3 regions of the Enterobacter sp. UPMP2061 genome follow, and region 2 is predicted to be linked to each of the others. Evidence: predicted binding sites of a transcription regulator. Region 2 holds the regulator's gene; each other region holds the start of a gene.
What was found. Region 2 encodes PhoB, which activates phosphate uptake and scavenging genes when phosphate is short. Its sites were predicted from a motif close to CTGTCATAAAACTGNCNNAT; they were not measured.
Positions count from the first base shown of each region.

Region 1: kdgR (DNA-binding transcriptional regulator KdgR) is a predicted target of PhoB. The motif match lies at 1,356-1,375, and genes of this name have one in related genera.
Region 3: uvrB (excinuclease ABC subunit UvrB) is a predicted target of PhoB. The motif match lies at 2,258-2,277, and genes of this name have one in related genera.

Region 1 is NZ_JBSKJP010000009.1:65,140-68,422, forward strand. It holds gene ACWKXX_RS16635 (MFS transporter) at 1-1,288, opposite strand, end outside; gene kdgR (DNA-binding transcriptional regulator KdgR) at 1,467-2,258, shown strand; gene ACWKXX_RS16645 (YobH family protein) at 2,322-2,561, opposite strand; gene mgrB (PhoP/PhoQ regulator MgrB) at 2,722-2,865, shown strand; gene ACWKXX_RS16655 (YebO family protein) at 2,940-3,227, shown strand.
Region 2 is NZ_JBSKJP010000001.1:89,169-92,451, forward strand. It holds gene sbcD (exonuclease subunit SbcD) at 1-861, opposite strand, end outside; gene phoB (phosphate response regulator transcription factor PhoB) at 1,049-1,738, shown strand; gene phoR (phosphate regulon sensor histidine kinase PhoR) at 1,760-3,055, shown strand.
Region 3 is NZ_JBSKJP010000001.1:501,121-504,403, reverse strand. It holds gene uvrB (excinuclease ABC subunit UvrB) at 11-2,026, opposite strand; gene ACWKXX_RS02425 (ABC transporter ATP-binding protein) at 2,775-3,283, shown strand, end outside.

The DNA of each region.
Region 1 (3,283 bases), on a different contig from region 2:
CGTGTGTCGCATTCTGCCCGGCAAGGTTAAACATCAACGCCACCAGTGCGGCCCCGGTGCTTTGCCCTAACAGTCTTGCCGTGCCCAGCATCCCGCTGGCGCCACCGCTGCGATGACGTGGGGCAGAGGTGATAATCGTGTGGTTATTAGGGGACTGGAACAGACCAAAACCGGCCCCGCACAGGATCATGCGCCAGATAATATCCAGATCCCCCGGCGAGGCGGGCAGGAGCGCCAGCGCAAACAGCCCCACCGCCATGACAACCAGTCCAATCGCCCCCAGAAGCCCGGCATGGACGCGCTCAATAAGGTAACCGGCCAGCGGGGCCATCACCATGGTTGCCAGAGGCCAGGGCGTGAGCAGCAAGCCTGTCTCCACTTCCGAACGGCCAATCACGCTCTGCAAAAAGAACGGCAGCGCAACCAGCGCCAGCATCTGGGCGCAGAACGAGCAAATGGAGGTACAAATGGATAGCGAAAACAGCGGAATACGCAGCAAATCCACCGGCAGTAACGGCACGGGCAGCGCCAGCTGACGTCGTACAAAGAAAAAGCCGATGATAAGCATGGCAACGATTTCTGTGGTAATGAGCGACAGAGACTGTCCCTGCGCAAATCCGCTCAGCGCGGTAATCAGCAGGCCAAAGGTCAGCGCGTTCATCACAGCGCTGGGCAGATCGAAACGTGGCATGGTGTTTTTCGGACCATTTTCCGGAAGATAGCGCAGGGCGAAGAAGATCGCCACAATGCCCAGCGGCACGTTAATGGCAAACAGCCACTGCCACGAGGCAACGGACAGGATGGCGGCGGCAATCGTTGGGCCGGCGGCGGACGACACGGCCACAATAAAGGAGTTAATGCCCATGCCGCGCCCCAGGTGGCGTTGAGGATAAATAAGCCGTATCAGGGCCGTGTTCACGCTCATTAGCGCCGCGCCGCCAAAGCCCTGCGCGATACGCGCCAGCGTAAGGGTGTGCAGTGAATCTGAAAGGGCACAGAAGAGCGAGGTGAGGGTAAAGACCACCAGCCCGCACTGGTAAACCCGGCGATAACCAAACATATCGCCCAGGAAAGAGAGTGACAGAAGGGAAATCACAATCGCTATCTGGTACGCGTTCACAATCCAGATGGAGCTTGCCGGCGAAGCATTAAGGTCTTTGGCAATGGTCGGAAGAGCCACGTTGGCAATCGCACCGTCAAGGACAGCCATCGAAATACCGATGACAATAGTGGCAATTGCCCCGTACCGCTGCGGTAAGGGCAGGCCATCAGAAACGTTTTTTTGCATGGGGAAAGAATGACTCAGCGTGAAATTATTTTCAGAGTAACAATTTTAGCATCGTTATTTCGGTTTTATGTCGCAGATTTGTAACGAAGTAAACCCAGATAGATTGCAGCACGCATCACACGAATTTATAATAAAAACCGGTTCTGATTTTTATAAAACACTCTCCATGAGGTGATAAATGGCAATCGCAGATTTGGATAAGCAGCCAGATTCTGTTTCTTCCGTGCTGAAGGTGTTTGGCATCTTGCAGGCGCTCGGAGAAGAGCGTGAAATTGGTATTACAGAGTTGTCGCAGCGTGTGATGATGTCGAAAAGCACCGTTTATCGCTTTTTGCAGACGATGAAATCATTGGGTTATGTCGCGCAGGAAGGAGAATCAGAAAAATATTCTCTGACCCTGAAACTGTTTGAACTGGGCGCCCGCGCCTTGCAGAACGTGGATCTGATCCGCAGCGCTGACATTCAGATGCGTGAACTTTCACGACTGACGAAAGAGACAATTCACCTCGGTGCGCTGGATGAAGACAGTATTGTTTACATCCATAAAATTGACTCCATGTACAACCTGCGCATGTATTCACGCATCGGTCGTCGTAACCCGCTGTACAGCACCGCAATTGGTAAAGTACTGCTGGCCTGGCGCGATCGCGAAGAGGTGAAGCAAATCCTTGACGGGGTGGAGTACAAACGCAGCACCGACCGCACGATTACCAGTACGGAAGAACTGCTGAGCGTGCTGGATAAAGTGCGTGAGCAGGGTTACGGGGAAGATAACGAAGAGCAGGAAGAGGGGCTGCGTTGCATCGGTGTGCCGGTGTTTGACCGCTTCGGCGTTGTCATTGCGGGCCTGAGCATTTCGTTCCCAACGCTGCGTTTCTCTGAAGAGCGTCTTCATGAATATGTGGCGATTCTGCATACCGCAGCGCGCAAAATTTCAGAGCAGATGGGCTATAACGATTATCCGTTCTGATCGACGCCACCAATAGAAACGCCGCACTTTTGCGGCGTTTCTGTAAGCGAAATTCAACGCGGATTAACCGTTATCAACCACAACAGATGATTTACGCAGCACAGGACAGTTGGTTAACCCGATGATCCCGCTGTCGGAATGGATGTACTGAGCCGTGCTTATCCCCTGGGCGGTAAGATATTTACACTGGATACCCAGACCCGCGGCATTTTCTTTGCTCCCCATTAATACGCCGTACCCACTTAATAACAGGCCGATCCAGACAATGGCCAGTACAATTACTGTACGAATAAGTAAACGCATCGTTGCCTCTTTTTTCTTTGTTGTCATAGAGTAAGCGTAACGGCTTTACGCAGTGAAACAAGTGCACGATTCCGAAAAGCGTCTGTTGAAGGTACAGTTAGCCCCTGTTTAAGATAACCGTGATAACCTGGCTGTATCAGGTCATAAGACGGAGTGTGGAGTGAAAAAAATACGCTGGGTAATTCTGATTATAGTGTTGATAGCATGCGTGGTGCTGTGGACGCAGACTATCAATGTGATGTGCGATCAGGATGTACAGTTCTTTAGCGGCATTTGTTCAATCAATAAGTTTATCCCCTGGTAGAGACCATTTTTACGCTGAGTGATGTCCTTACGCGGCGGCAGTGGTAAAATGGCGGTTTTTACTGAGGTGGTGAAATGGGTGAGTTACTGAATTCGGGGCTGCTGAGCATTGCATCCCTGGTAATGTCTTTGGTGGTGCTGGTCGTTGGGCTGGTGCTGTGGTTTTTCGTTAACCGCGCCAGCTCCCGCACAAACGAGCAGATTGAGCTGCTGGAAGCATTGCTCGATCAGCAGAAACGGCAGACTGCGCTGCTGCGTCGTTTGTGCGAAGCCAACGAGCCGGAGGAGAAAGCGGTACCGAAGGACGCTGTTGCTCAACAACAAGACGAGGAAGACTTCATTCGCCTGGTAGCTGAACGATAGTCTGCCCGGAGCGGGGAGGTGGCCTGACGTACGGCGTAAATCCCCTCCCTTATCAA
Region 2 (3,283 bases):
GGCCAGATCGCCTTTCAGCACCGCCAGCGGCTGGGTGACCGGCACCTCAAGCGTCTCAACGGCGCTGAGTTTGCCTCCGGTGAAGCTCACCAGATGCACGGATTTGGCTTTGCCCGTTTCGTCAAAACTGAGCGAAATGGGCGAGCCGCAGTAGCGGATATGCTCGCAGCCGCCGATGATCTGCGCCCGGTGAATATGCCCGAGGGCAATGTAGTCGGCGGGGGGGAAGTTTTGCGCCGGAAACGCGTCCAGCGTACCGATATAGATCTCGCGCACCGCATCACTCTTACTGGCTCCGACGGTGGTGAGGTGTCCGGTGGCAATGATCGGAATGGCCTGATCGCCGCGCAGGGCGCAGGCTTCCGTATGTTGCTGGTGATAATAGCGGGTGATGGCCTGCAACAGATGCTGCTGTTTTTCGCTGCCGGACAGACCTGCCTGGCTTTGCACGATATCGCGCGGGCGTAAAAACGGAATTGGGCACAGCACTGCGCCCGGCGTGCCGTCGCGTTTTTTCAGGATCTGCGGCGCGTGTCCGGCGCTGGCCACCACGGTGGTATTGAGGAACGCCAGAATATCGCGGGATTCATTCAGCGTCGCCACCGAGTCATGGTTTCCGGCGACAATCACCAGGTGACAACCGGTTTGCTGGAGGTTGACCACAAAACGGTTGTACAGCTCACGCGCATAGCTCGGCGGCGATCCGGTATCAAAAATGTCGCCCGCCACAATAATCGCGTCCACCTCGTGAGCCTGAGCCGTCTCCAGCAGCCAGTTCAGGAACGCTTCATGTTCCGCGGCGCGGCTTTTGCTGTAAAAATTTTGACCCAGGTGCCAGTCTGAGGTGTGAAGTATGCGCATAAAAGATCCGTGGCAATAATAAGAAAGCAGGATTATAAACGTTCGGGGAACGGAAAATAACCGCTGTAATAAAACAACAGTTTGCTATTTATAGTGGTAATGTTTTTCATAAATCTGTCATAAATCTGACGCATAATGACGCCGCATTACAGACTTGTAACTTAAATACGATAAGACAGGGCAAAGTATGGCGAGACGTATTCTGGTCGTAGAAGATGAAGCTCCGATCCGTGAAATGGTGTGCTTCGTGCTTGAACAAAATGGCTTCCAGCCGGTTGAAGCGGAAGATTATGACAGCGCGGTGAACCAGCTGAATGAACCCTGGCCCGATCTGATCCTGCTGGACTGGATGCTGCCTGGCGGTTCCGGATTGCAGTTTATCAAGCATATCAAACGCGAGGCGATGACCCGCGATATCCCGGTGGTAATGCTGACGGCGCGCGGCGAGGAAGAGGATCGCGTGCGCGGTCTGGAAACCGGCGCGGACGATTACATCACTAAACCGTTCTCCCCGAAAGAGCTGGTGGCGCGTATTAAAGCCGTGATGCGCCGTATTTCACCGATGGCGGTGGAAGAGGTGATTGAGATGCAGGGGCTGAGCCTGGATCCTACCTCACACCGGGTCATGACCGGTGAAAATCCCCTCGATATGGGACCGACCGAATTTAAGCTCCTGCACTTCTTTATGACCCACCCGGAGCGCGTTTACAGCCGCGAACAGTTGCTGAATAACGTCTGGGGAACTAACGTCTATGTCGAAGACCGAACGGTTGACGTCCATATTCGCCGCCTGCGTAAAGCACTGGAACTGAGCGGCCACGATCGCATGGTACAGACGGTCCGCGGCACGGGTTATCGTTTCTCGACCCGTTTCTGAACAATGACAGGAGTGTGACGCGTGCTGGAACGTCTGTCATGGAAAAGGCTCGTCTTTGAACTGATCTTATGCTGTATTCCGGCCCTCATTCTGGGGGCTATCTTTGGCTATCTGCCGTGGTTTTTACTGGTGGCCGTGACGGGATTGCTCGTCTGGCATTTCTGGAATTTACTGCGTCTCTCCTGGTGGCTGTGGGTCGACAGAAGTATGACACCCCCGCCGGGAAGCGGGAGCTGGGAACCGCTACTCTACGGTCTGCACCAGATGCAGATGCGTAACAAAAAGCGCCGTCGTGAGCTGGGAAGCCTGATCAAACGCTTTCGTAGCGGTGCGGAGTCGCTGCCGGACGCGGTGATCCTGACGACAGAAGAAGGGACAATCTTCTGGTGTAATGGCCTCGCGCAACAGCTGCTGGGCCTGCGCTGGCCGGATGATAATGGTCAGAACATCCTGAACCTTCTGCGTTATCCCGAGTTCACGCTGTATCTGAAAAAGCGGGATTTTTCGCGCCCGCATAATCTGAAGCTCAATAACGGTCGCCATCTGGAAATCCGCGTGATGCCCTACAGCGATCGGCAGTGGCTGATGGTGGCGCGGGACGTCACCCAGATGCACCAGCTTGAGGGCGCGAGACGTAACTTCTTTGCCAACGTCAGCCACGAGCTGCGTACGCCGTTGACGGTGCTTCAGGGCTACCTGGAGATGATGCAGGAGCAAACGCTTGAGGGGCCGCCGCGTGAGAAAGCGCTGCATACCATGCGGGAGCAGACGTTCCGCATGGAAGGGCTGGTCAAACAGCTGCTGACGCTTTCAAAGATTGAGGCTGCCCCGTCGCTGGCGCTAAACGACATCATTGATGTACCGATGATGTTGCGGGTGGTGGAGCGCGAAGCCCAAACGCTGAGTCATAATCAGCACACCCTGAGTTTTGACGTTGATAACACGCTGAAAGTGCTCGGCAGTGAAGATGAGCTGCGAAGCGCTATCTCAAACCTGGTCTATAACGCCGTGAATCATACCCCGAAAGGGACGCATATCGCGGTGCGCTGGCAGCATACCCCGGCGGGCGCTGAGTTTAGCGTCGAGGACAACGGGCCGGGGATTGGGCCCGAGCACCTCCCGCGTCTCACCGAACGATTCTACCGGGTGGATAAGGCGCGCTCGCGGCAGACCGGCGGGAGCGGACTGGGACTGGCAATTGTGAAGCATGCCGTCAGCCACCACGAAAGCCGGCTCAATATCGAAAGCACCCTGGGTAAGGGCACGCGCTTTAGCTTCGTGATTCCGGAACGATTAATTGCCAAAAAAAGCGCCTGACGGCAGATGTGTCAGGCTACCTTTCCACGGGCCAGCGATTGCTGGCCCGTTTGCTTTGCAGTCAAGCGAAACGCGGATGAATATTATACGGCTGGTGCTTTTTTGTTCGCATGATTAGCCATGAGTTTTTCTTATACATGGCATATTATGTTGGTCTGCATTTTCATGCTGGCATATTGTTCTGGTTTTACGATCCCTTCTTGCCTTTAAACGTTATAAGCGTTTAAA
Region 3 (3,283 bases), 410 kb from region 2:
GGGCAAAAAACTACGATGCCGCAATAAACAGATCCCGCAGCTGATGCAGCTGATCGCGGATTTGCGCGGCCTCTTCGAACTCCAGGTTCTGCGCGTGCTGCATCATCTGCCCTTCCAGCTCGTGGATCTTCTGCTGCAACGCTTTCGGCGTCAGCGCGACGGTATCCTCTTCCACCACTGAACGGGCCTTGCTGCGGCCTTTCGCTTTGGTCTTCGCAATGTTCTGACCCAGCGCCAGGATATCCACCACCTTCTTGTTCAGCCCCTGCGGCGTGATGCCGTGCTCTTCGTTGTAGCGCTGCTGCTTCTCGCGACGACGTTCCGTTTCGCCAATCGCTTTGGCCATCGACGGGGTGATTTTATCCCCGTACAGGATCGCCTTCCCGTTGACGTTACGCGCGGCGCGGCCTATGGTCTGGATCAGCGAGCGCTCGGAACGCAGGAAGCCCTCTTTGTCCGCGTCCAGAATCGCCACCAGCGACACCTCAGGCATATCCAGCCCTTCTCGCAGAAGGTTAATACCGACCAGCACGTCGAACTCGCCCAGACGCAGATCGCGGATGATCTCCATACGCTCCACGGTATCGATATCCGAGTGCAGATACCGCACCTTCTCACCGTGTTCTTCCAGATACTCCGTCAAATCTTCCGCCATACGTTTGGTGAGCGTGGTAACCAGCACGCGCTCGTTGATGGCGGAACGGGCACGTATTTCCGAGAGCAGATCGTCCACCTGCGTCGCCACCGGACGCACCTCGATAATCGGATCCAGCAGCCCGGTCGGACGCACCACCTGGTCCACCACGTCATCACCGGATTTTTCCAGCTCGTAGTTGCCCGGCGTGGCCGATACGTAGATGGTCTGCGGAGCAAGCGCCTCAAATTCTTCAAACTTCATCGGACGGTTGTCCAGCGCTGACGGCAGTCGGAACCCGTACTCCACCAGCGTCTCTTTACGCGCGCGGTCACCGCGGTACATCCCGCCGATCTGGGGGATCGTAACGTGGGATTCGTCGATCACCAGCAGGCCGTCCGCCGGAAGGTAGTCAAACAGCGTCGGCGGCGCTTCGCCCGGCCCGCGCCCGGAGAGGTAGCGCGAGTAGTTTTCGATGCCGGAGCAGTAGCCCAGCTCGTTCATCATCTCCAGATCGAACTGGGTACGCTGGCTCAGGCGCTGCTCTTCCAGCAGCTTATTGTTCGCCAGCAGCACCTTGCGGCGGTCCGCCAGCTCGGTTTTGATCTCTTCCATCGCCTGCACAATACGCTCGCGCGGCGTTACATAGTGCGTTTTCGGGTAGATGGTGAAGCGCTGGATCACCGACTCGACGTGACCGGTCAACGGATCGAACAGCGACAGGCGTTCAACCTCTTCGTCGAACAGCTCCACGCGCAGCGCCATATCGTCCGACTCCGCCGGGAAGATATCAATCACCTCGCCGCGCACGCGGAAGGTCCCGCGCTGGAACGCCTGATCGTTACGGGTGTACTGCAACTCCGCCAGACGGCGCAAAATCGCACGCTGATCGATGATCATCCCCTGCGTCAGGTGCAGCATCATCTTGAGATAGAGATCCGGATCGCCCAGGCCGTAGATCGCCGACACCGAGGCCACCACCACCACATCACGACGCTCCAGCAGCGCCTTGGTCGCCGACAAACGCATCTGCTCGATATGTTCGTTCACCGAGGCATCTTTCTCGATAAACGTGTCGGAGCTGGGAACGTAGGCTTCCGGCTGGTAGTAGTCGTAGTAGGAGACGAAATACTCCACCGCGTTTTCCGGGAAGAACTCTTTCATCTCACCATACAGCTGCGCCGCCAGCGTTTTGTTCGGCGCGAGAACCATCGTCGGACGCTGGAGATCGGCAATGACGTTGGCAATGGTGAAGGTTTTGCCCGAACCGGTAACCCCCAGCAGGGTCTGGTGCGCCAGCCCGTCCTCCAGCCCCTCTTCCAGGCGACGAATAGCCTCGGGCTGATCCCCGGAAGGACGGAAAGCAGAATTCAGTTTAAACGGTTTACTCATGGGCGACGACCTGATGACAGAATAAGCGGCAGGTGAGTAATTTTACTCGTTGTGGCCAGGATTGCCAGTAAAAAACACTGGATGAAAAACCAGTAGCGTGTCAGGATATTTAGCGTAGCGCAGAGAGGATTAGTGCGTTCGCGAGCCAAATTTCGACTGTGACAAAATAAAACACCAGCCTCAGGGGGTTATCCCCAGAACTATTACTTTTTTAACATTTGTCAAGGGCGGTTATGAAAGTTTTATGGCAACAGGTCTCGCTGGCGTTGAGGGAATTGCTTTTATCTAATTCGTTAAAAAATAAAGACTAATTTATTAAGCCGCGTTTCGCATCAATTTGGTTGTAACCCGCGTATTCTCTCGCTTATCGCGGGTTTTCTAACTCTAATGCACAAGGTTATCCACAGGAATAGTGGATAACTGCCTCCAGCCCGTACAGCATGCACTCCAGCAAATTCCCGGTTTTTCCCACGAAGCGGCAGTAAAAAATTTTTATCACTCTTTTTTGCCTGGAAAACGTTCATTTTTTCATAAGCGACTGGCGAGATCTTAATCACAATTCTGTCATTTCTCCTGCACCACAATTTGACATACGCAGCACCGGGAGTGTGCAATTCGTATAAACGTTCAGCTTTTGATAGTGAGTTATTCCTAAAAATGGCCTTTATTTAATCATTATGAAGTTCCTGGCAGGCGTTTTGCAGACATCACTCTGTGCATCACCCCACACATTTTTAAGGAGAGAAAGATGTTGAGTCTGCGTGCTGTAAATCAGTTTTACGGAAGCCAACATACGCTATGGAACGTGAATATCGATTTCCCGCAAGGCATCTGTACGGGCATTGTTGGCCTGCCTGGCATGGGCAAATCCACGCTTATGAACTGCATTACCGGAAAGGTGCCCGTCGAGAGCGGCACCATCATCTGGCATGAGGCTGGCGCGCCGCCGCATAACTTGCTCAACCCTGCGTCCGCATTCCCGGCGCCGCCGACGATAGGCTACGTCCCGCAGGATCGGCGAATATTTTCCCAGCTCACCGTCGATGAAAATCTGCATATCGCTATGCGGGCGACGGGGAAACCCGACCCGGCATCAAAAAGTGACGTGTATGCCCTGTTTCCGGAGCTCTATCCGCTGCGACAGAGCCGTGCCTCTGCGCTGTCCCCTGACGACCAGTATCAGCTGGCCCTCGCCAGTGCGCTGGTTAATCGTCCGCGCGTGCTGATTCTGGATGAGCCCATGCATGGCGCAGGGCA